2 regions of the Acidovorax sp. FG42 genome follow, and region 2 is predicted to be linked to the other one. Evidence: riboswitches for the same ligand, from Rfam matches in the RefSeq annotation. Region 2 holds a riboswitch; the other holds the start of a gene.
The links. Region 2 has a riboswitch for thiamine pyrophosphate ahead of ACODSM_RS16780 (purine-cytosine permease family protein). Riboswitches for the same ligand answer to the same signal wherever they lie in the genome.
Positions count from the first base shown of each region.

Region 1: it holds a riboswitch for thiamine pyrophosphate, as region 2 does, so the genes downstream of both, thiC (phosphomethylpyrimidine synthase ThiC) here and ACODSM_RS16780 (purine-cytosine permease family protein) in region 2, are expected to answer to the same signal.

Region 1 is NZ_JBMDJM010000010.1:134,976-145,166, reverse strand. It holds gene thiC (phosphomethylpyrimidine synthase ThiC) at 1-1,575, opposite strand, end outside; TPP riboswitch at 1,724-1,846, opposite strand; gene ACODSM_RS12630 (hypothetical protein) at 1,902-2,078, opposite strand; gene lpxC (UDP-3-O-acyl-N-acetylglucosamine deacetylase) at 2,091-3,014, opposite strand; gene ACODSM_RS12620 (methyl-accepting chemotaxis protein) at 3,209-4,996, shown strand; gene ftsZ (cell division protein FtsZ) at 5,139-6,380, opposite strand; gene ftsA (cell division protein FtsA) at 6,532-7,761, opposite strand; gene ACODSM_RS12605 (cell division protein FtsQ/DivIB) at 7,869-8,672, opposite strand; gene ACODSM_RS12600 (D-alanine--D-alanine ligase) at 8,672-9,661, opposite strand; gene murC (UDP-N-acetylmuramate--L-alanine ligase) at 9,658-10,191, opposite strand, start outside.
Region 2 is NZ_JBMDJM010000016.1:86,141-96,331, reverse strand. It holds gene thiD (bifunctional hydroxymethylpyrimidine kinase/phosphomethylpyrimidine kinase) at 1-679, shown strand, start outside; gene ACODSM_RS16780 (purine-cytosine permease family protein) at 761-2,041, opposite strand; TPP riboswitch at 2,110-2,214, opposite strand; gene ACODSM_RS16775 (NAD(P)/FAD-dependent oxidoreductase) at 2,270-3,310, opposite strand; gene fdxA (ferredoxin FdxA) at 3,357-3,686, opposite strand; gene ACODSM_RS16765 (sulfate adenylyltransferase subunit 1) at 3,813-5,186, opposite strand; gene cysD (sulfate adenylyltransferase subunit CysD) at 5,186-6,139, opposite strand; gene ACODSM_RS16755 (phosphoadenosine phosphosulfate reductase domain-containing protein) at 6,155-6,778, opposite strand; gene ACODSM_RS16750 (DUF934 domain-containing protein) at 6,813-7,199, opposite strand; gene ACODSM_RS16745 (nitrite/sulfite reductase) at 7,236-9,020, opposite strand; gene ACODSM_RS16740 (sulfite exporter TauE/SafE family protein) at 9,028-9,831, opposite strand; gene mnmC (bifunctional tRNA (5-methylaminomethyl-2-thiouridine)(34)-methyltransferase MnmC2/FAD-dependent 5-carboxymethylaminomethyl-2-thiouridine(34) oxidoreductase MnmC1) at 9,963-10,191, opposite strand, start outside.

The sequences.
Region 1 (10,191 bases), on a different contig from region 2:
GTCGCGCGAGCGGGCCCCGGGGTGGCCCTTGGCCACATCGGCCGCGTGGGCCGCGATCTTGTACGCAATGATCCCTTGCTTCACGTCATCGCGGTCGGGCAGGCCCAGGTGCTCCTTGGGCGTCACGTAGCACAGCATGGCCGTGCCCATCCAGCCGATCATGGCCGCGCCAATCGCGCTGGCGATGTGGTCATAGCCCGGCGCGATGTCGATGGTCAGCGGGCCCAGGGTGTAGAACGGCGCTTCGTGGCAGGTCTTGAGCTGCTCGGTCATGTTGGCCTGGATCATGTGCATGGGCACATGGCCGGGGCCTTCGATCATGGTCTGCACGTCGTGCTTCCAGGCCACCTGGGTCAGCTCGCCCAGCGTGTGCAGCTCGGCAAACTGCGCTTCGTCATTGGCATCAGAGGCGCAGCCGGGGCGCAGGCCGTCGCCCAGGCTGAACGACACGTCGTACGCCTTCATGATGTCGCAAATGTCCTCGAAGTGCTCGTACAGGAAGCTCTCGCGGTGGTGCGCCATGCACCACTTGGCCATGATGGAGCCGCCGCGCGAGACGATGCCCGTGCGGCGCTGCGCCGTGAGGTGGATGTAGGCCAGACGCACGCCCGCGTGGATGGTGAAGTAGTCCACGCCCTGCTCAGCCTGCTCGATCAGCGTGTCGCGGAAGATTTCCCAGGTCAGGTCTTCGGCCACGCCGCCCACCTTTTCCAGCGCCTGGTAGATCGGCACCGTGCCAATCGGCACGGGCGAGTTGCGCACGATCCAGTCGCGTGTGGTGTGGATGTTCTTGCCGGTGCTCAGGTCCATCACGTTGTCAGCACCCCAGCGGATCGCCCACACGAGCTTTTCCACTTCTTCCTCGATGCTCGATGTGACAGCCGAATTGCCGATGTTGGCGTTGATCTTGACCAGGAAGTTGCGGCCAATCGCCATCGGCTCCACCTCGGGGTGGTTGATGTTGGCGGGGATGATGGCGCGGCCCCGGGCCACTTCATCGCGCACAAATTCGGGGGTGATGATGCGCGGGATGCTTGCGCCCATCGGGTTGCCCATCAGGCGCTTTTCACGGCCTGCGTCGGCAATGTACTGCTCCATCCATTCGCGCTTGCCGTTTTCGCGGATGGCGACGTACTCCATCTCGGGCGTGACGATGCCCTTCTTGGCGTAGTGCATCTGCGTGACATTGGCACCCGCCTTGGCGCGCAGGGGCTTGCGCTGCAAGGCGGCGGCCTCGGCGCGCAGCTGGGCGAGGCGGGTGGCATCTTCGCTCTTTTGGCCGTCGTCCAGCGCTACGGGGGCGCGGCCTTCGTAGTGCTCCACATCGCCACGGCCGGTGATCCAGCCACCGCGCACGCTGGCCAAGCCCTGGCGCACGTCGATCACGGCGTTGGGATCGGTGTAGGGGCCGGAGGTGTCGTACACGCTGACCAGCTCGCCGTTGGTGAGCGCGATGTCGCGCACGGGCACGCGCAGGTCGGTGTGCAGATGGCCGGGGATATAGGCCTTGCGGGATGCGGGGAAGGGTTCGCGGGTGCGTGCGAGCAGCTCGGCGAACTTTTCAGGGGCAGCCAGTGTGGCGTGGGGGTCGGGGGCGTTCATGGGCAGGTCTCCTGGTTCCGGTGGCGGTGGGTCTGCTCCGGAATGGACCTGTGCGCCCCTCGGGTGGCTGCGCATGGCAGCACCTGAGGCAAGGCGTGCCCACAGGGAGTGCGGGCACGGGGACAAGGAGGTCGGCTCTTCTTCCGCCGGTATGAACCGGATCAAGTTCGTCGGGTTCGCAAGCTCGCCTGAATTCCTTCAGGCCCTTGCATCTCAGCGCATCAGCACACCCCGGAGCAGGCGCGAGTATAGGGCAGAGGAAAAACCGGGCCCGCAGAGCCCGCGCATCAGCCGATACATCAGGCCAAGCGGCCGATGAGGATCACTGCAAAAAAGAACACAGCGGCAATCACCGTCCACTTGAGAATGACGAGCCCCAGGCGCTTGTAGCGCGGCTGCCCGGTGCCCGCGTAAAACGCGAACGACACGGCCGCCGCCAGGAGCAGCAGCATGGCCAGCCAGCGAAAGATCAACATGGCCAACGGGCCCTACCAGGCACGCGCAGGCTGCGCAAAGCCGGTGGGTGCCTGGCGCTCATCCTCGAAGGTGACCACCTCCCAGGCATCGCGCTGGGCCAGCAGCTCGCGCAGCAGCAAATTGTTCATGGCATGGCCCGAGCGGAAGGCGCTGTAGGCGGCCAGCAGCGGCTTGCCAATGAGGTACAGGTCACCCATGGCGTCCAGGATCTTGTGCTTCACGAACTCGTCGTCGTAGCGCAGGCCGTCGCTGTTGAGCACCTTGTAGTCGTCCATCACGATGGCGTTGTCCAGCCCGCCTCCCAACGCTAGGCCGTTGGAGCGCATCATCTCCACATCGCGGGTGAAGCCAAAGGTGCGCGCGCGAGCGATGTCGCGGCTGTAGTTGCCTTGCCCCAGGTCAAACTCCACACGCTGGCCGGTGGAGTCTACGGCGGGATGGTCGAAGTCGATTTCAAAACTGAGCTTGTAGCCGTGGTACGGCGTGAGGCGCGCCCACTTGGCGTTGGCGCCTTCACCCTCGCGCACCTCCACGGGGCGGGTGACGCGGATGAAGCGCTTGGGCGCGTTTTGCAGCTCCACCCCGGCGCTTTGAAGCAAGAACACGAACGAGGCCGAAGACCCGTCGAGGATGGGGACCTCTTCAGCCGTAATGTCCACGTAGAGGTTGTCAATGCCCAGCCCCGCACAGGCCGACATCAGATGCTCCACGGTGTGCACCTTGGCATTGCCCACCGCGATGGTGGACGCCAGCCGCGTGTCCGTCACCGCCTCGGCACGGATGGGAATGTCCACCGGCTGCGGCAGGTCCACCCGCCGGAACACGATGCCCGTGTCCGGCTGCGCGGGCCGCAGGGTCAACTCGACCCGCTGGCCGCTGTGCAGACCCACGCCTACGGCGCGGGTCAGGGTCTTGAGGGTGCGTTGCTGGAGCATCCGCGCATTTTAGTTTCTGCGCCGCCGCCCCGCATGCGCCGAGGTCTTGTCAGCCCTTCAGAGACGCGTACGTAGAGCTACCGCCGCGTTTTCACCTACTGTGCAGGCCCCATGCCTGGTCGCACAATTTGCACTCTGAGGGCCTTGAAAATACACGACATGAACTCATTACACCCGCCCCGCAGGAGACTCCCATGAGCAAACTCAGTTTCAAGATGAAGGTCATGCTCATGATCGGCACAGCGCTTACGGCGCTGCTGATCATGGCCATCCTGTCCCTCCTCCAGGAGCGACGGCTGATCACCGAGTCCCGCAAGGACATGCTGACCACCGCCGTCCAGTCGGCCCACAGCATCGTGGTCGGCTACCAGGCCAAGGCCGCCAGCGGCGCCATGTCGGTGGAAGACGCGCAGAAAGCCGCCAAGGACGCCCTGCGCATTGCCCGTTACGGCGGCCCCGAGGGCAAGACTGAATATTTCTACATCTGGACCACGGAGGGCGTGGGCGTGATGCACCCCTTCAAGACCGAATGGGACGGGCAGGACATGCTCGGCAAGGTCAAGGATGGTTCGGGCGTGGACATCATCGGCCTGCTGGTCAACGGCATGCGCAACAGCAAGGATGGCAAGGCCTTTGTGCCCACCATGTTTGCGCGCCCCGGCCAGCAGACGCCCGTGCCCAAGCTGCAGTACATCGTCAAGGTGGATGGCTGGAACTGGATGGTCGGCTCCGGGCTGTACACAGACGACGTAGATGTCATGCTGCGCCAGGCCCTGTGGTCGAGCCTGGCGCTGGTGCTGGCGGTGTTTGTGGCGGTGGGCGTGATCGGCCTGCTGGTGTCGCGCTCGGTATTGCGCCAGATTGGCGGCGAGCCCACCCATGCCATTGCCATCATGTCCGAGGTGGCCGAAGGCAACCTGGACGCGCAGATTCCGGCCGCCCCGCCGGGCTCCATGCTTGACGGCCTCGCCCACATGGTGACCTCGCTGCGCAAGCTGGTGACCGAAGTGCGCTCGGCCACCGACAGCATCGCCACCGCGTCCAGCGAAATTGCGCAAGGCAACAACGACCTGGCCCACCGCACCGAAGACACGGCCAGCAACCTGCAGACCACGGCCAGCAGCATGGAGGAGCTGACCAGCACGGTGAAGCAGACCTCCGACTCCGCCCAGACCGCCAACCAGATGGCCACGTCTGCCGCTGAAGTGGCGGCGCGCGGGGGCGAGGTGGTGTCGCAGGTGGTGTCCACCATGCAGGACATCAACGCCAGCAGCAAGAAGATCAGCGACATCATCGGTGTCATCGACGGCATCGCATTCCAGACCAATATCCTGGCGCTCAATGCTGCCGTGGAAGCTGCCCGTGCCGGCGAGCAGGGCCGGGGCTTTGCCGTGGTGGCCGGCGAGGTGCGCAGCCTGGCGCAGCGCAGCGCCGAAGCCGCCAAGGAGATCAAGTCGCTGATCGGCGCGTCGGTCGAGAAGGTGGAGTCCGGCACGGCCCTGGTGGGCAATGCGGGTGCCACCATGACGGAGATCGTGGCCAGCGTGCAGCGCGTGACCGACATCATTGGCGAGATCCGTGCCGCCACGTCGGAGCAGAGCCAGGGCATTGCGCAGGTCAACACCGCCATGAACCAGCTGGACCAGATGACGCAGCAAAACTCGGCGCTGGTGGAAGAATCCACCGCCGCCGCAGACAGCCTGCGCGAGCAAGCCATGAAGCTCACCCAGGTGGTGGCGCTCTTCCGTGTGAACGGCAGCACCTCCGCGCCCGCGCCCGCACCGGCCAGCCGGCTCGCAGCCGCGCCACGACCCGCCGTGGCTCCTGCAGTGCGCGCCGCAACACCCCGCCCAGCCCTGGCCAAGGCGCCGGCAGCCCCTCGCCCTGCGGCGCCTTCACCCGCCCCAGCGGCGGCATTGCCCCCCAAGGCCAGCAGCCCCAAGCCTGCGGCAGACAGCAACGATGACTGGGAGTCTTTCTGATCGCTGAGAGGCCTGGGGCGACCCAGGCCTGAACGCGCGCTGAAGCACGCTACATCAGTAAAAAAGCCCTGCCAGCTTGCGCTGGCAGGGCTTTTTGTTTTACCCCCCATCAAGGGGCGGCGGAGTGCGATCAGCGGGGCTGTCAGTCCGCCTGCTTGCGCAGGAAGGCGGGGATCTCCAGGTCATCCATGCCGCCGGACGACAGGGCATCCACGCGGGCTGCCGCCTGCGTGCGGTTGGTGCGCCACACGCTGGGCACCGACATGCTGCCGTAGTCGGCCTGTGCACTGCCCGCATGGCCGCCAGGCACGCCCACAGCGGCACCCAGCGTGCCCACACCGGCGACGGGCATCTGGTAGGCCATGTTGTCCGTGCCCGTGCGCAGACCACCTTGCACCACCGAGATGGGCTGGCGGCGTGCATTGGCACGCGACAGGCCCGTGGCCACCACCGTTACGCGGATCTCATCGCCCAGGCTTTCGTCGTAGGCGGCGCCGAAGATCACATGCGCATCGGTGGATGCGTAGGCGTTGATGGTGTTCATGGCCTGGCGCGACTCGGACAGCTTGAGGCTGCCCTTGCTGGCCGTGACCAGCACCAGAACGCCCTTGGCGCCCGACAGGTCGATGCCTTCGAGCAGCGGGCAGGCAATGGCCTGCTCGGCAGCGATGCGTGCGCGGTCCGGGCCGCTGGCCGTGGCCGTGCCCATCATGGCCTTGCCGGGCTCGCCCATCACGGTGCGCACGTCTTCAAAGTCCACGTTCACCTGGCCGTATTCGTTGATGATTTCAGCGATACCGCCCACGGCGTTCTTGAGCACGTCATTGGCGTGGGCAAAGGCCTCGTCCTGGGTGATGTCGTCGCCCAACACGTCCAGCAGCTTTTCGTTGAGCACCACGATCAGCGAGTCCACGTTGGCTTCCAGTTCGGCCAGGCCATCGTCCGCATTCTTCATGCGGCGACCACCTTCCCAGTCGAAAGGCTTGGTGACCACGCCCACGGTGAGGATGCCCATCTCCTTGGCCACGCGCGCGATCACGGGCGCAGCGCCCGTGCCCGTACCGCCGCCCATGCCCGCCGTGATGAACAGCATGTGGGCGCCGGAAATGGCTTCACGGATATCGGCCACCGCTGCCTCGGCCGCGTCGCGGGCCTTCTCGGGCTTGCCCCCTGCGCCCAGCCCGCTGTTGCCCAGCTGGATGACGCGGTGGGCCGAGCTGCGTGTAAGCGCCTGCGCGTCGGTGTTGGCGCTGACAAACTCCACGCCCTGCACGCTGCGGGCAATCATGTGCTCGACGGCATTGCTGCCGCCGCCGCCCACACCGATCACCTTGATCTGGGTGCCCTGGTTGAATTCTTCGGCTTCGATCATTTCGATGGTCATCTTGGAGCTCCTGGTTCTAAATTCGTATGCAATTGCCAATTGAGAGATGGGATCATTTTTCTTGTAGTGCGTGGCGGTCCTGTACATCGCCATCGCTCGCGCGGTATCTGGTGAGGGCTCCCACGCGCCAGCCACAGGGGATATTTCATGGTCAGAAATTCCCCACGATGAAATCTTTGAAGCGCCCGAATGCGGTCTTCATGGACCCACTCTTCTGAGCTACCTTGAAGCCGCGCAGGCGCGCCAGCCGGGCCTCTTCCAGAAGGCCCATCACCGTGGCGGCACGAGGCTGGGCCACCATGTCCGCCAGCGCACTGGAATACTTGGGGATGCCGCGCCGCACGGGCTTGAGGAAGATGTCTTCGCCCAGTTCGATCATGCCGGGCATCACCGAGCTGCCGCCCGTGAGCACGATGCCCGAGGACAACACCTCTTCGTAACCCGACTCGCGCACCACCTGCTGCACGAGCGAGAAGATTTCTTCGACGCGGGGCTCGATCACACCAGCCAGCGCCTGCTTGCTCAGCATGCGCGGGCTACGGTCACCCAGGCCGGGCACTTCCACCTGCGCCTCGGGGTCGGCCAGCAGCTGCTTGGCGTAGCCGCTTTCAACCTTGATGTCTTCGGCGTCCTTCGTGGGGGTGCGCAGCGCCATGGCGATGTCACTGGTGATGAGGTCGCCCGCAATCGGGATCACCGCCGTGTGGCGGATCGCACCACCCGTGAAGATGGCCACATCCGTCGTACCTGCGCCGATGTCCACCACCACCACACCCAGCTCGCGCTCGTCGTCGGTCAACACGGCCTGGCTGCTGGCCAGCGGGTTCAGCATGAGCTGCTCAACCTCCAGGCCGCAGCGGCGCACGCACTTGATGATGTTCTCGGCCGCGCTCTGTGCGCCCGTCACGATGTGGATCTTGGCTTCTAGGCGGATGCCGCTCATGCCAATGGGCTCCTTCACATCCTGCCCGTCGATCACAAACTCTTGCGGCTCCACCAGCAACAGGCGTTGGTCGCTGCTGATGTTGATGGCCTTGGCCGTCTCCACCACCCGCGCCACATCGGCCGAGGTGACTTCCTTGTCCTTCACGGCCACCATGCCGCTGGAGTTGAGGCCGCGAATGTGGCTGCCGGTGATGCCGGTGTAGACGCGCTGGATCTTGCAGTCGGCCATCAGCTCGGCCTCTTTCAAGGCCTGCTGGATGCTCTGCACCGTGGCATCGATGTTGACCACCACGCCCCGCTTGAGACCATTGCTCGGGGCCACGCCCAAGCCTGCGAGCTTCAGCTCGCCATTGGGCAGAACCTCGGCCACCACGGCCATGACCTTGGCGGTGCCAATGTCCAGCCCCACGACGACGTCTTTGTATTCTCTTGCCATATCAGTCTCTGCCCTTCTCGGTTCTGTCCCGCTGTCCCACCAAGCCCTCGCACCGCCCTCTCGGGGCCTGCAGCATGCTGCGTCCAGTCCTGTTGTTCCTCATGCCATCACCTCTTGCGCACGGCCGTGGCGCCGGTTGCGTCTGCACTCACCGTGGTCACGCCCCGCAGGCGCAGCGCGTAGCCCCCGGCGTGGCGCAGGTCTGCCGACTCCAGCGCATCCACGCGACGGCCGTACTGCGCGGCCACCTGGGTGAGGGTGCGCACAAACCGCTGCGTGCGCTGCACCACTTCCTGCGGCGTGCCGCCGCCTAGCTCCACCACAGCCTCGCTGTCGAGGGTGGCGCGCCAGCCGCCCCGCCCTGTCAGCTCCAGCTCTTCCACATCCAGCCCAAGCGGTTGGAACACCGGCTCCAGCAGCCCGTACATCTGCAGCACCTCGGCCGAGGTGCCCGCTGGCCCCTGCAGGCGCGGCAGGCCTTCCTGCTCCACATCGCCCACATTCGCCTCGAAGACCTCGCCCTGGCTGTTGACCAGCGCCGAGCCGGTGTCCGGGCCCCAATACGCCACGGCGTCGTGCTCCTGCAGCTCCACACGCAGGCTGCCGGGGTAGACCCGCCGCACCTGCGCGCGGCGAACCCAGGGCACCTGCTCAAAGGCCTCGCGCGCCGCGCGCAGGTCCACCGTGAAGAAGTTGCCCACCAGGTGCGGCGCCACGTTGGCCCGCAGCGTCACCGCGTTGTTGTGCACCAGTTCGCCCTGCACCACGATGCGTGCAATGGCAAAGCCGGGGTAGCGCAGCACCCACCACGCGCCCGCCGCCAGCACGGCCATGGCGCAGCCCACGAACAGGACCGACGCGGTCAGGTTCATGAGCTTGACGTCCAGGGGTGCGGGCAGCGTCTGATTCATCAGGCAGCCTTTGGCTTTGCGGGCGTGTCCAGTGCCGCATCCGCAAGGATGCGCAGGCACAGCTCTTCGTAGCTGATGCCTGAGGCCCGGGCCGACATGGGCACGAGCGAATGGCCTGTCATGCCGGGGGACGTGTTCATCTCCAGCAGGAAGGGCTTGCGGTCACTCGCACGGATCATCAGGTCGGCGCGGCCCCAGCCCCGGCAGCCCAGGGTGCGATAGGCCTCCAGCACGATGCGCTGGATCTCGCGCTCTTCGGCCTCAGGCAGGCCGCTCGGGCACTGGTACTTCACGTCGTCGGTGAAGTACTTGTTCTGGTAGTCGTAGGCACCATCAGGCGCCACGATGCGGATCACCGGCAGTGCGCGGGCGCTGGCGCCCTGGCCCAGCACGGGGCAGGTCACTTCTTCGCCCTCGATGAATTCTTCGCACAGCACGTCGGGGTCGTACTGGGCCGAAAGCTGCACGGCCTCCTGCATGTCCGAGTAGCCGCGCACCTTGGTCACGCCGATGGACGAACCTTCGCGCGGCGGCTTCACGATCAGCGGCAGACCCAGCTCGTCGGGCACGGTGCGCACTACTTCACGCTGTTGACGGTCAGGGGCCAGCCACACATAGCGCGGCGTGGGCAGGCCCTCGGCCAGCCACACCCGCTTGGTCATGACCTTGTCCATGGCAATCGCCGACGCCATCACGCCAGGGCCGGTGTACGGAATGCGCAGCAGCTCCAGCGCGCCCTGCACCGTGCCGTCTTCGCCATGACGACCATGCAGTGCGATGAAGCAGCGCGCATAGCCGTCGCGCTTCAGGTCACCCAGTGCGTTCTGTGCGGGGTCAAACGCATGGGCATCCACGCCCCGCGAGCGCAGCGCCTGCAGCACGCCGCTGCCCGACATCAGCGACACCTCGCGCTCGGCCGAGTCCCCGCCCATCAGGACGGCGACCTTGCCCAGCGATTTAACATCGATAGGGGATTCAGGAAGGGTCATACTGCGCTCCCTTCGTGCGCTTTCAGCTCATTATTTTGTAGCATCTCAACCACCTTGCCGGGCACGGCACCGATGGAACCGGCGCCCATGCACATCACCACGTCGCCTGCACGTGCGTTGTCGGCAATGGCTTGGGGCAGATCGGCCACGTTGTCCACAAACACAGGCTCCACGCGCCCCGCCACACGCAAGGCACGGGCCAGCGAGCGGCCATCGGCAGCCACGACCGGCGCCTCGCCTGCGGCGTACACCTCGGTGAGCAGTACCGCGTCGGCATGGCCGATCACCTTGACGAAGTCTTCGAAGCAATCGCGCGTACGCGTGTAGCGGTGCGGCTGGAAGGCCAGCACCAGGCGCCGCCCGGGAAACGCGCCACGTGCGGCTGCCAGCGTGGCAGCCATTTCCACCGGGTGGTGGCCGTAGTCGTCGATGACGGTGAAGGTGCCGCCGTCCTTCGCGGGCAGGTCGCCATAGCGCTGGAAGCGCCGGCCCACACCCTTGAAACCCGCCAGCGCGCGCTGCACGGCGTC
Region 2 (10,191 bases):
GGGCATCCACGGCATTCCGCCCGAGATGCTCAAGGCCCAGATCGATGCGGTGGTGCAGGACATTGGCGTGGACGCCGTCAAGATCGGCATGCTGCACTCGCCCGACGTGGTGCATGTAGTGGCAGAAGCCATTCGGACCTATCAACTGCCGCACGTGGTGCTGGACCCGGTGATGGTGGCCACCAGCGGCGACCGGCTGATTGCCCAGGAGACGGTGGCGGTGCTGGTCCAAGAGCTGTTTCCGCTGGCCGAGGTGGTCACGCCCAACCTGGACGAGGCCGGATGGTTGCTGGGGCGTCGCATCGAAGGCGTGGAGGCGCTGGAGCTGGCCGCGCAAGACCTGCTGCGGCTGGGCGCCCGCGCGGCATTGCTCAAAGGCGGGCACTTGCCGGGCGACTGGGTGGTGGATGTGCTGGCCGTACAGGGTGGTGCTCAGGGGCACCGGTTGCAGTCACAACGCATTGCCACCCACAACGGGCATGGCACGGGCTGCACCCTGTCGTCTGCGATTGCAGCCCACTTGGCGCTGGGCCTACCGCTGGAGCAGGCCGTGGAACAGGCACGGGCCTACATCTTGGGGGCCATTGCTGCCGGAGCGAATGTCACCACCGGCCGGGGCCACGGCCCCCTCAACCACGGCTACGCGCCGGTGGCACAGCGGGTGTTTCAGGCGCCATAGAGCGTCTTTTTAGGTGTTTTGAGGCGCAAGCGCTAGTCAATCATGCGCTGAGCGCTCATCTTTTTATAGTGATTGATTGGTTCAGTGTGCCTTGGGCCTCGTGGCCCAGGCCAGCACAAAGCTGAACGCCAGCGCGGGCAGGGCAGAGCCCGCATCAGGCAGCACCTTGGGCGCCAGGTGGTACACCGCGATGCCGGCCAGCCAGATGGCTACGGGCGCCACATTCACCTTGCGCGCTGTCGCCAGCAGGGCGGGTGCATCGGTGCCAAAGGCCAGACGCCCGAGGATCACTCCAAACAGCGGCACAAACACCGAGCTGAGCAGCAGCAGGAACGGTTCTAGGCTGTGCATGGGCAGCACCAGCGCCAGCCCGGTGCACAGCGCGGCCACCAGCAGGCCCCAGGCGCGCACACCCCAGCGCGGCAGCAGGCTATGGGCCGACACGGCGCCTGAATACGCATCGCCATAGGCGTTGTCCACCTCGTCGATCAGGATCAGCGACAGCGCAATCAGCCCGCCCTGGGCCAGCAGCAGCGCCTGCACCAGGTCCTGGCTGGGCAAGGTCAGTGCCACCAGCACACCCAGGCTGTAGCACCAGATGTTGGCCAGCGCATAGCCCAGCCACGTGCCGCGCAGCGCTGAGCCACCGTTCTTGCCATGGCGGGCGTAGTCGGCCACCAGTGGCAGCCACGAGATGGGCATGGCGATCACCAAGTCGAGCGCGGGCAGCACGCCCATGCCGCCGTCGCCCTTGCGCGTCCACAGCGCTTCAAAGCCTTGCGTTTGTGCCAGCGACAAAAACTGCCACGACAGCCACAGCAGCGACAACACCACCAGCGGCAGCGCAATGCGTGCAATCAGCTTGCGCACCAGCTGCACCATCGATCCGCTGATGAGCAGCATCACCACGCCGCCCCACAGCAGCGTGGCCAGTACGGGCCAGTGGGCTCCCGCCATGGCGCCCGACTGCTGGCCGATGGCCACGGTGGCATCGCGCATCACCACCAGCTCGAACGTGCCCCAACCCACCAGCTGCACGATGTTCAGGATGATGGGCAGGCTGGCAAACGTGCGGCCATACACCGCGTGCATCAGCCCGGCACTGGCCAGGCCGCTGTCGCAGCCCAGCTTGGCCACCCAGCCCAGCAGGCCCGCACCCACGATGGAACCGGCCACGATGGCGATCAGGGCCTCTTTGGTACCCAGTGCAGGCATCAGATAAGCACCCACCTGCATCACCAGCAGGCCCACGCCCAGGCTGAACCAGAGCGAGGCATGGTCATGCCACTGAAAGACGCGTCGGTCGGGGGAGACAGGGGCCAGCGCTTCGTTGGTGGCGTGCGTGGCGGGCGATGAGGACATGGAATGGCTCCGTAAGCAGATACAGAGCAGGGACCGTCCGCCAGTGCGCCCGGATGTTTCAGGGCCGTGCCGTGGCGGACTTGCTTCCCTGCGCGAGGATGATCTCAATCAGGTTCAAAGGGACTCTCTCAGTCGAAGCGGGCGGGCCCACATCGACACCCCTAGCGATAGCGCACGCTAAAGCAGCGCGCTGCGGATTGTAGTGGTGTGCGGCCGTCGCGCGCCCAGTCAGGCAGCGGTGGCCGGGGCCACGCCCAGCAACTGGTGCAGGCGCGGGCTGGTGGTGGTGTATTGCAGTGCCACCTTGTCGCCCTTGAGCGCCTCGGCCGCGCCAAAGGCGGCCAGCGTGGCCTCGTGGAAGCCACACAGAATGAGCTTGCGTTTGCCGGGGTAGGTGTTGATGTCGCCCACGGCGTAGATGCCGGGCACGCTGGTGCAGAAGGCTTCGGTGTCAACCACCAATTGTTTGCGGTCCATGGCGATGCCCCAGTCGGCGATGGGGCCGAGGCGGGGGGAGATACCCAGCACGGCCACCAGCAGGTCCAGCGCCAGGGCGCGGGTGCTGCCGTCCGTATCTACGACTTGCAATGCAGTGAGGCGGTCACCCGCAGTGTCGATGCCGGTGATCTGCGCGGCCTCGACGTGGACGCGACCTTCGTCGCGCAATTGCTGCAGGCGTTGCAGTAAGGCGTCAGGCGCCTGGAAAACGTCGCGGCGGTGCAGCAGGCTCACGCGGGCGGCTTGACCTTGTTCGGCCAGTTCCACCGCGCGGGCCACCGCGGGCTCGTCGCCGCCGTGCACGACCACGTGGCGACCGGTCACATCCACTGTCGCGGGCAGGCTCTGGTAGTGGACCTGGGTGCCGACGAACCGCTCGATGCCGTCCACTTTGAGGGTGCGCGGCACAAAAGCGCCCACGCCGGCGGCAATGAACACGCTGCGGGCCAGCAGTTGTGCGCCTTGCGAGGTTTCGACCAGCAGGCGCCCGTCCGCTTGTACGGTGAGGGCGGACACCAGCGTGTTCAGGTGCCACTGGGTCTTGAACGGCGCGGTCTGCTGAAGCAGCAGACCAGCCAGCTCGCGCCCGGTGCACACCGGGATGCCCGGGATGTCGTAGATGGGTTTGTCGCCGTACAGCTCGACGCACTGGCCCCCTGCATGGGGCAGGGCGTCGATCAAGTGGGCGGTGATGCCTTGCAGGCCCAGCTGGAAGACCTGGAACAGGCCTACGGGACCTGCGCCGATGACAACGGCGTCGGTCTCGACCATGGTGGGCGCTTGCAAAGTCTCGGTCACCAGTGGCGCGCGCGGCGGGTTACTTGATCAGTTCGTTGACCTTGCCCGGCTTGCCGTTCCACTCGTCAGCGTCGGGCAGTGCAGGCTTGCGCTTGGTGATGCTCTTCCAGCCGTCGGCAAAGGCCAGGTCGGCGTTGAGCTTGATGAAGGCGATCTGGTCGGCCGGCAGGTCTTCTTCGGCAAAGATGGCGTTGGCCGGGCACTCGGGGATGCAGACGGCGCAGTCGATGCATTCGTCAGGGTCGATGACGAGCATGTTCGGGCCTTCGCGGAAGCAGTCCACGGGGCACACGTCCACACAATCGGTGTACTTGCACTTGATGCAGTTTTCGGAAACGACGTGGGTCATGACAGGAGTTGTGTGGGTCGGTGAAAACCCTCGATTTTAGAAGCTTTCACCGACCTTTGGTTACAGGGCCCCTTGCTGCGAAGGGGTGTCTCGGGCGTGCGGAGGCTGATCTGGGTCAGTGGCCCATCAGTTGACCAGCACGGCGCCCGCAGTTTTGTGGCTGGCGGTGTCCACCAGGATCAGCGATCCGAGCACGCGGGCCTGGGTGAACGGCGCAGCGGGAATCGCCTCTTGCAGCAGCAGTTCCACATGGCCGATGGCGTTGGGGTCGAGCTGCGTGGCAGCTTCTTCGGCCAGCGTGTTGATGTTGAGCTTGTGCACCACGGCCTTGACCTTGGCCTTGACCCAGCGGTGGCCATGCAGCGCCCAGTACACGCGGCCCGCGACCAGGGGCTCGTCGTCCATCCAGGCGATGGTGGTGCGCAGCTCGCGGCTGGCGGGCCAGGCCGGGGCGGCAGCGGGTGTGTCGCCAAAGTCGTCGTCGGCAACCGGCGCTGCAGCAGCCGTGGGCGCGGCCAGAATCCAGTCGCCGCGCGATACGTCCACCTCGCGGTCCAGGATGATGCCGGCGCTGGTGCCTGCGGGCACGTCCTTGGGGCGGCGGGCGTGGTCCAGCACCTGGGCCACGGTGGCCAGCTGGCCGCTGGGGAAGATCTGTACGGCGGTGCCGGGCGCAAAGCGGCCTGCGGCCACGCGGCCCCAGAACACGCGGCGGCCCTGGCTGGTGTCCGACGAGGACGAGAACTTCTCGACCCACTGCAGGGGGAAGGCTGGTGCCAGCGCTGTGTCGGCTGGGGTGTTGGGCAACTCTTCCAGCACTTGCAGCAGCGTGGGGCCGGTGTAGCCGCACCAGCCGGCATGGGCATCGACCACGTTCCAGCCCTTGAGGGCGGACACTGGCACCGTGGCACGCACGGTAATGCCGGCGGCCTTCGCAAAGGCATCCAGGGCGCCTTGGATGTGCTTCCAGGCCAGCGCGGGGTCTTCTACCGCGTCGAGCTTGTTCACGGCAAACACCAGCGAATGCACGCGCAGCAGGTGCACCAGCAGGCTGTGGCGGCGGGTCTGCGGCAGCAGGGCCAGGCCGGGGTTTTTCCAGTCGAGCTTGGTGGCATCGACCAGCACCACGGCGGCGTCGGCGCTGCTGGCGGCCGTGACCATGTTGCGGGTGTACTGCTCGTGGCCGGGCGCGTCGCCGATGATGAACTTGCGCTCTTCGGTGGCGAAGTAGCGGTAGGCCACGTCGATGGTGATGCCCTGTTCGCGCTCGGCGGAGAGGCCGTCGGTCAGCAGGGCCAGGTCGGTCTCGCCCTGGCGCTGTACGCCGGCCAGATGGTCTTGCAACACGGCCTTGCTGTCCACCAGCAGGCGGCCAATCAGCGTGCTCTTGCCGTCATCGACGGAACCACAAGTGATGAACTTGAGGGCGGAGATATGGTCGTTTTGGCTGGTAGCGCTAGTGTTATTTGCGCTGGCAGCTATTGAATTGATAGCGGTCATCAGAAATACCCGTCCTTCTTGCGCTTCTCCATCGAAGCATCCGATGTCTTGTCGTCCATGCGCGTGGCGCCGCGCTCGCTCACGTCGGCGGCCAGGGTCTCGATGACGATCTCGGCCGGGGTGGCGGCGGTGCTCTCCACCGGTGCGGTGCAGGTGATATCGCCCACGGTGCGGAAGCGCACGTCGCGCGTTTCCACCACCTCGCCATCGCGCGCGGGGGTCAGCTCGGTCACGGGCATCAGCAGGCCCTTCTTGTCCACCACCTGGCGCTTGTGCGTGTAGTAGATGCTGGGCAGGCCGATCTGCTCGCGGTCGATGTACTGCCACACATCCAGCTCGGTCCAGTTGCTGATGGGGAACACGCGGAAGTGCTCCCCGGGCTGCAGGCGGGTGTTGAACAGCGTCCACAGCTCGGGGCGCTGGGCCTTGGGCTGCCATTGGCCGAAGCTGTCGCGGTGGCTGAAGATGCGCTCCTTGGCGCGGGCCTTTTCTTCATCGCGGCGGGCGCCGCCGATGAGGGCGTCAAAGCGGAACTCTTCGATCGCTTCGAGCAGCGTGACGGACTGGTGCACATTGCGCGATTCGCCGGGGTGGGCCAGGCGCACGGTGCCGCGCGCCATGGAATCTTCCACGCTGCGCACGATCAGCTCCGCACCCAGCTCCTTCGCGCGGAAGTCGCGGAAGTCCGTCACTTCAGGGAAGTTGTGGCCCGTGTCGATCATCAAGAGCGGGTAAGGAATGCGGCCCGCGCCAAACGCCTTTTCGGCGCACTTGAGCATGACCAGCGAATCCTTGCCGCCCGAAAACAGCAGGGCGGGGCGCTCGAAAGCGGCGGCGACCTCGCGCAGGATGAAGATGGTTTCTTCTTCCAGGGCGTCGAGGTGCGAGTTGTTGAGGTGATAGCTCATATCGTTGGTTTTCTCAAGCAGCGCTGAGTCGGTGCGGGCGTTCATGGTCGGGCCTGGGGGTCAGTGGGCGAGGTGCAAGCCGCACTCGCGGTTGTCTTCACCCTTGGTCGGGTCCACGTAGTCGAAGTTGTTGGGCAGGCCGTGCTTCACGCAGTATTCGTACAAGTCTTTGGACGACCAGTGCAGCAGCGGCGCTACCTTGATGAGCCCGTCGGGGTTGATGCTCACGGGGTCCATTTGGGCGCGCACGGCGGTGTCGGTAGCACGCAGGGCGGTGAACCAGACTTCGGGCGCGGTCTCGCGCAGGGCGCGGGCAAAGGGTTCGAGCTTCACTTCTTCGGTGAAGGCGGCGTGGCGCGGGTCGTCCAGCGCGGGCGTGGGGCCGTCCACAGCTTCACGATGGGCGCGCGAACGCAGGGGCAGGTAAATCTTGAGGTTCAGGCCCAGTTGCTTGGTCACCTCGTCGGCAAAGCGGTAAGTGGCTTCGGTGTTGTAGCCGTTGTCCATCCACACCACGGGGACGTCAGGGTTCACCTGAGTGACCATGTGCAGGATAACGGCTTCAAAAGGCCGAAAGTTGGTGGTGACGATGCTGGTCTTGCCCAGGCCCAGGGCCCATTCCACCAGGGCGGGCGCGTTGCGGCCCAGGTCGGCGTTGATACTTGCGAGATCGATGTGACTCATGGTGAGGGGCTCGTGTTTCGGTGCGGTGCGCCTGTCAGGCGGCCTTGGCGGCAAACAGGGGTTGGGGGTTCACGGCGTCGCCCTGGTAGAAGCCGGGGAAGCGTTCAAACTGGCGCTGCGCATCGGCAGCGTCCACGCCCTCGCGCAACACAGCGCTCGAAAAGCCGGTGCGCTGCATCTGCACCAGCTGGTCGATCAGCACATCACCGGTGGCGCGGATTTCGCCCTTGAAGCCACGGCGGCGGCGCAGCAGGAAGGCCTGGCTGAACGCGCGGCCGTCGGTGAAGTTGGGGAAGTGCAGGTCCACACGTTCCACGCCTTCCAGCGGCAGGGCCAGGGCGTCGGCATCGTTGGCCAGCGCCACCGCGCGGGCGTCGCCTTCTGCCGGGGGCTGGTGTTCGTGGGATGCGAGAAGTTTCAGGTTCATCATCGTTCCGGGATCAGGGGCAGTGCGGCTTCAGGCCGTGGCCAGGGTTTCGTCTTTGTGGCGGGCGAGCTTGGCGGCTTCCTTGAAGGGGTCGAGGCCGGTGCGGCGCACGGTGTTCTGGAAGGTCTCGCCGCTTTCGCGCAGGTCGCGGTAGGTGTTCAGCACGGCCTCGATCACGTCCGGCACTTCGGCGGCCGAGAACGAGGGGCCAATCACCTTGCCGGCCACGGCAGCGCCCGACAGGTCGGAACCATCCGAGCCGCCCAGCGTGACCTGGTACCACTCCTTGCCGTCTTTATCGACGCCCAGGATGCCGATGTGGCCGCTGTGGTGGTGGCCGCAGCTGTTGATGCAGCCGCTGATGTGCAGGTCGATTTCGCCAATGTCGTCCAGCTCGTCCAGGTCCTGGTAGCGCTGGGTGATGGCCTCGGCAATCGGCAGCGAGCGGGCGTTGGCCAGCGCGCAGAAGTCGCCGCCGGGGCAGGCAATCATGTCGGTGAGCAACTGCACGTTGGCGCTGGCCAGGCCCAGGGCCTTGGCTTCTTGCCACAGGTCGAACAGGCGGCTGGCGTGCACCCAGGGCAGCAGCACGTTCTGGTCGTGCGTCACGCGGGCTTCACCGGCGGAATACTTGTCCACCAGGTCGGCCAGGGCGATAAGCTGGTCGCTGGTCGCATCGCCGGGCGACTGGCCGGGGCGCTTGAACGACAGCGTTACGGCGCGCAGTTGCGGGTTCTGGTGCGGGTGCACATTGCGCTGCAGCCAGCGGCCAAACATCACGTGGTCTGCGGCCTGTGCGTCCAGCTGTGCTTGCAGGGCCTCTGGCGCCACATCGGCAATGTCAGCCAGCTTCGGTGCCACAAAGCAGGCGGCCACGCGGTCAAATTCGGCCTGCGGGATGGTGTGGGGGCCGCCGTCGATCTCCAGAATCTGGCGGTATTCGGCTTCCACATCGTCGATGTACTGCTGGCCTTCGGACTTCACCAGAATCTTGATACGGGCCTTGTACTTGTTGTCGCGGCGGCCGTGCTCGTTGTACACGCGCACGATGGCCTCGATGTAATTCATGATCTGGTTCCAGGGCAGGAACTCGCGGATCACGGTGCCAATCACCGGCGTGCGGCCCATGCCACCGCCCACAAACACCTTGAAGCCGATCTCACCCGCATCGTTCTTGACCAGGTGCAGGCCCACGTCGTGCCAACCGGTGGCTGCGCGGTCGTCCTTGGCGCCGGTGATGGCGATCTTGAACTTGCGGGGCAAGAACGCGAACTCGGGGTGCAGCGTGGACCACTGGCGGATCAGCTCCGCATAGGGGCGCGGGTCCACGATCTCGTCCACGGCGATGCCTGCCAGCGCGTCGGTGGTGGTGTTGCGGATGCAGTTGCCGCTGGTCTGGATGCCGTGCAGGTTGACGCTGGCGAGCAGGTCCATCACATCCGCGCTCTTGGACAGCGGAATCCAGTTGAACTGCACATTGGTGCGGGTGGTGAAGTGGGCGCAGTTCTTGGGCAAGAAGGTGGTGCCCAGCTTGCCCTGGCCTTCCATGGCGGCCTTGAAGACGGCGGCTTCGGGCTCGTCGTATTCGCGGGCAATCTGCGCCAGCACGCGCAGCTGGCGGCTGGCGATCTCGCCGTAGGGCACGGCCACGCGCAGCATGGGGGCGTAGCGTTGCACATACCAGCCGTTTTGCAGGCGCAGGGGGCGGAAGTCGTCCTCGCTCAGCTTGCCCGTCTGCCAGCGCGTGAGCTGATCACGGAACTGCGCGGCACGCTGTTGCACGAACTGGGTGTCGAAAGCGGTGTATTGGTACATAGGGGACTCAGATCAGAATCAGTTTGAAGCCTGCCCAGGCCAGCAAAAGGGACAAGGCGGAGCGAATCAGGCGCTCAGGCGTGCGGGTGACCAGGCGCGAGCCCAGCCAGATGCCCGGCAGCGAGCCAGCCAGCAATTGTGCAAGCAAAGGCCAGTCCACCGAGCCCAGCGAGGCATGGCCCAGGCCCGCCACCAGGGTCAGCGGAACGGCGTAGGCGATGTCGGCGCCGATGATGCGCGGCAGCGGCAGCAGGGGGTAGACCAGCAGCAACACCGTGACGCCGATGGCGCCCGCGCCTACGGAGGTGAAGGTGACCAGCGTGCCGATGACGGCGCCCAGCAGCACGGGCAGGCTCCAGTGGCGCGGGCGGGTGGCGTCGCCGGTGTGGGCCTTGCGTGCGGCGTTTTGTGCGGCCTGGCGCTGGGCAGAGAAAACAATGGCCTTGTAGAGCGTGGCGGCGGCCGTGAGCAGCAGGGCAAAACCCAGCGTGGTGGTCATGATGCGCTGGGCGGTGGCGCTGGCCGGGCCCAGGGTATGCAGCGCCCACAGCGCCAGCAGGGCGGCAGGAATGCTGCCTGCGCACAGCTGGCCCACCACTTTCCAGGGCACCAGACGCTGGCGGGCCAGGCTGACGGTGCCGCCCATCTTGGTGAAGGCTGCAAACAGCAAATCGGTGCCCACGGCCATGTGGGGCTTGATGCCGAAGAAGAAGATCAGGATCGGCGTCATGAGCGAGCCGCCACCCACACCGGTCAGGCCCACGATGAGCCCAACGGCAAAGCCCGCAAAAACAAACGCCAATTCATGCATGGCGGCGAATGTAGAGGGGCTTCTTATGGATGCAAACTATTGTTTTGCTCTGCCAATATGTCGATTTGTTTATAAGTAAGGATTGGCGCGGGCTGGCAGGGGGGATGCTGGAGCCGCCCGCCGTGCTGGATCTATTGCAGCCGCTCGGTGCCCAGCGCTTTGGCTAGCCGCGCATCCAGCGGCAGCGGCTCGCCCTGCAGCCGGGCCGCGAGCAGTTCGCCGCACAGGAGCGCAAGCGTCAGCCCGCGCGCGCCCATGGCCGTGCTGGTCCACAGGCCCGGCAGCTGGGCTGCATCCACCGGGCCCACGATGGGCAGGCGGTCGGGCGCTGTGCAACGCACGGCGGCCCAGGTGCGCAGG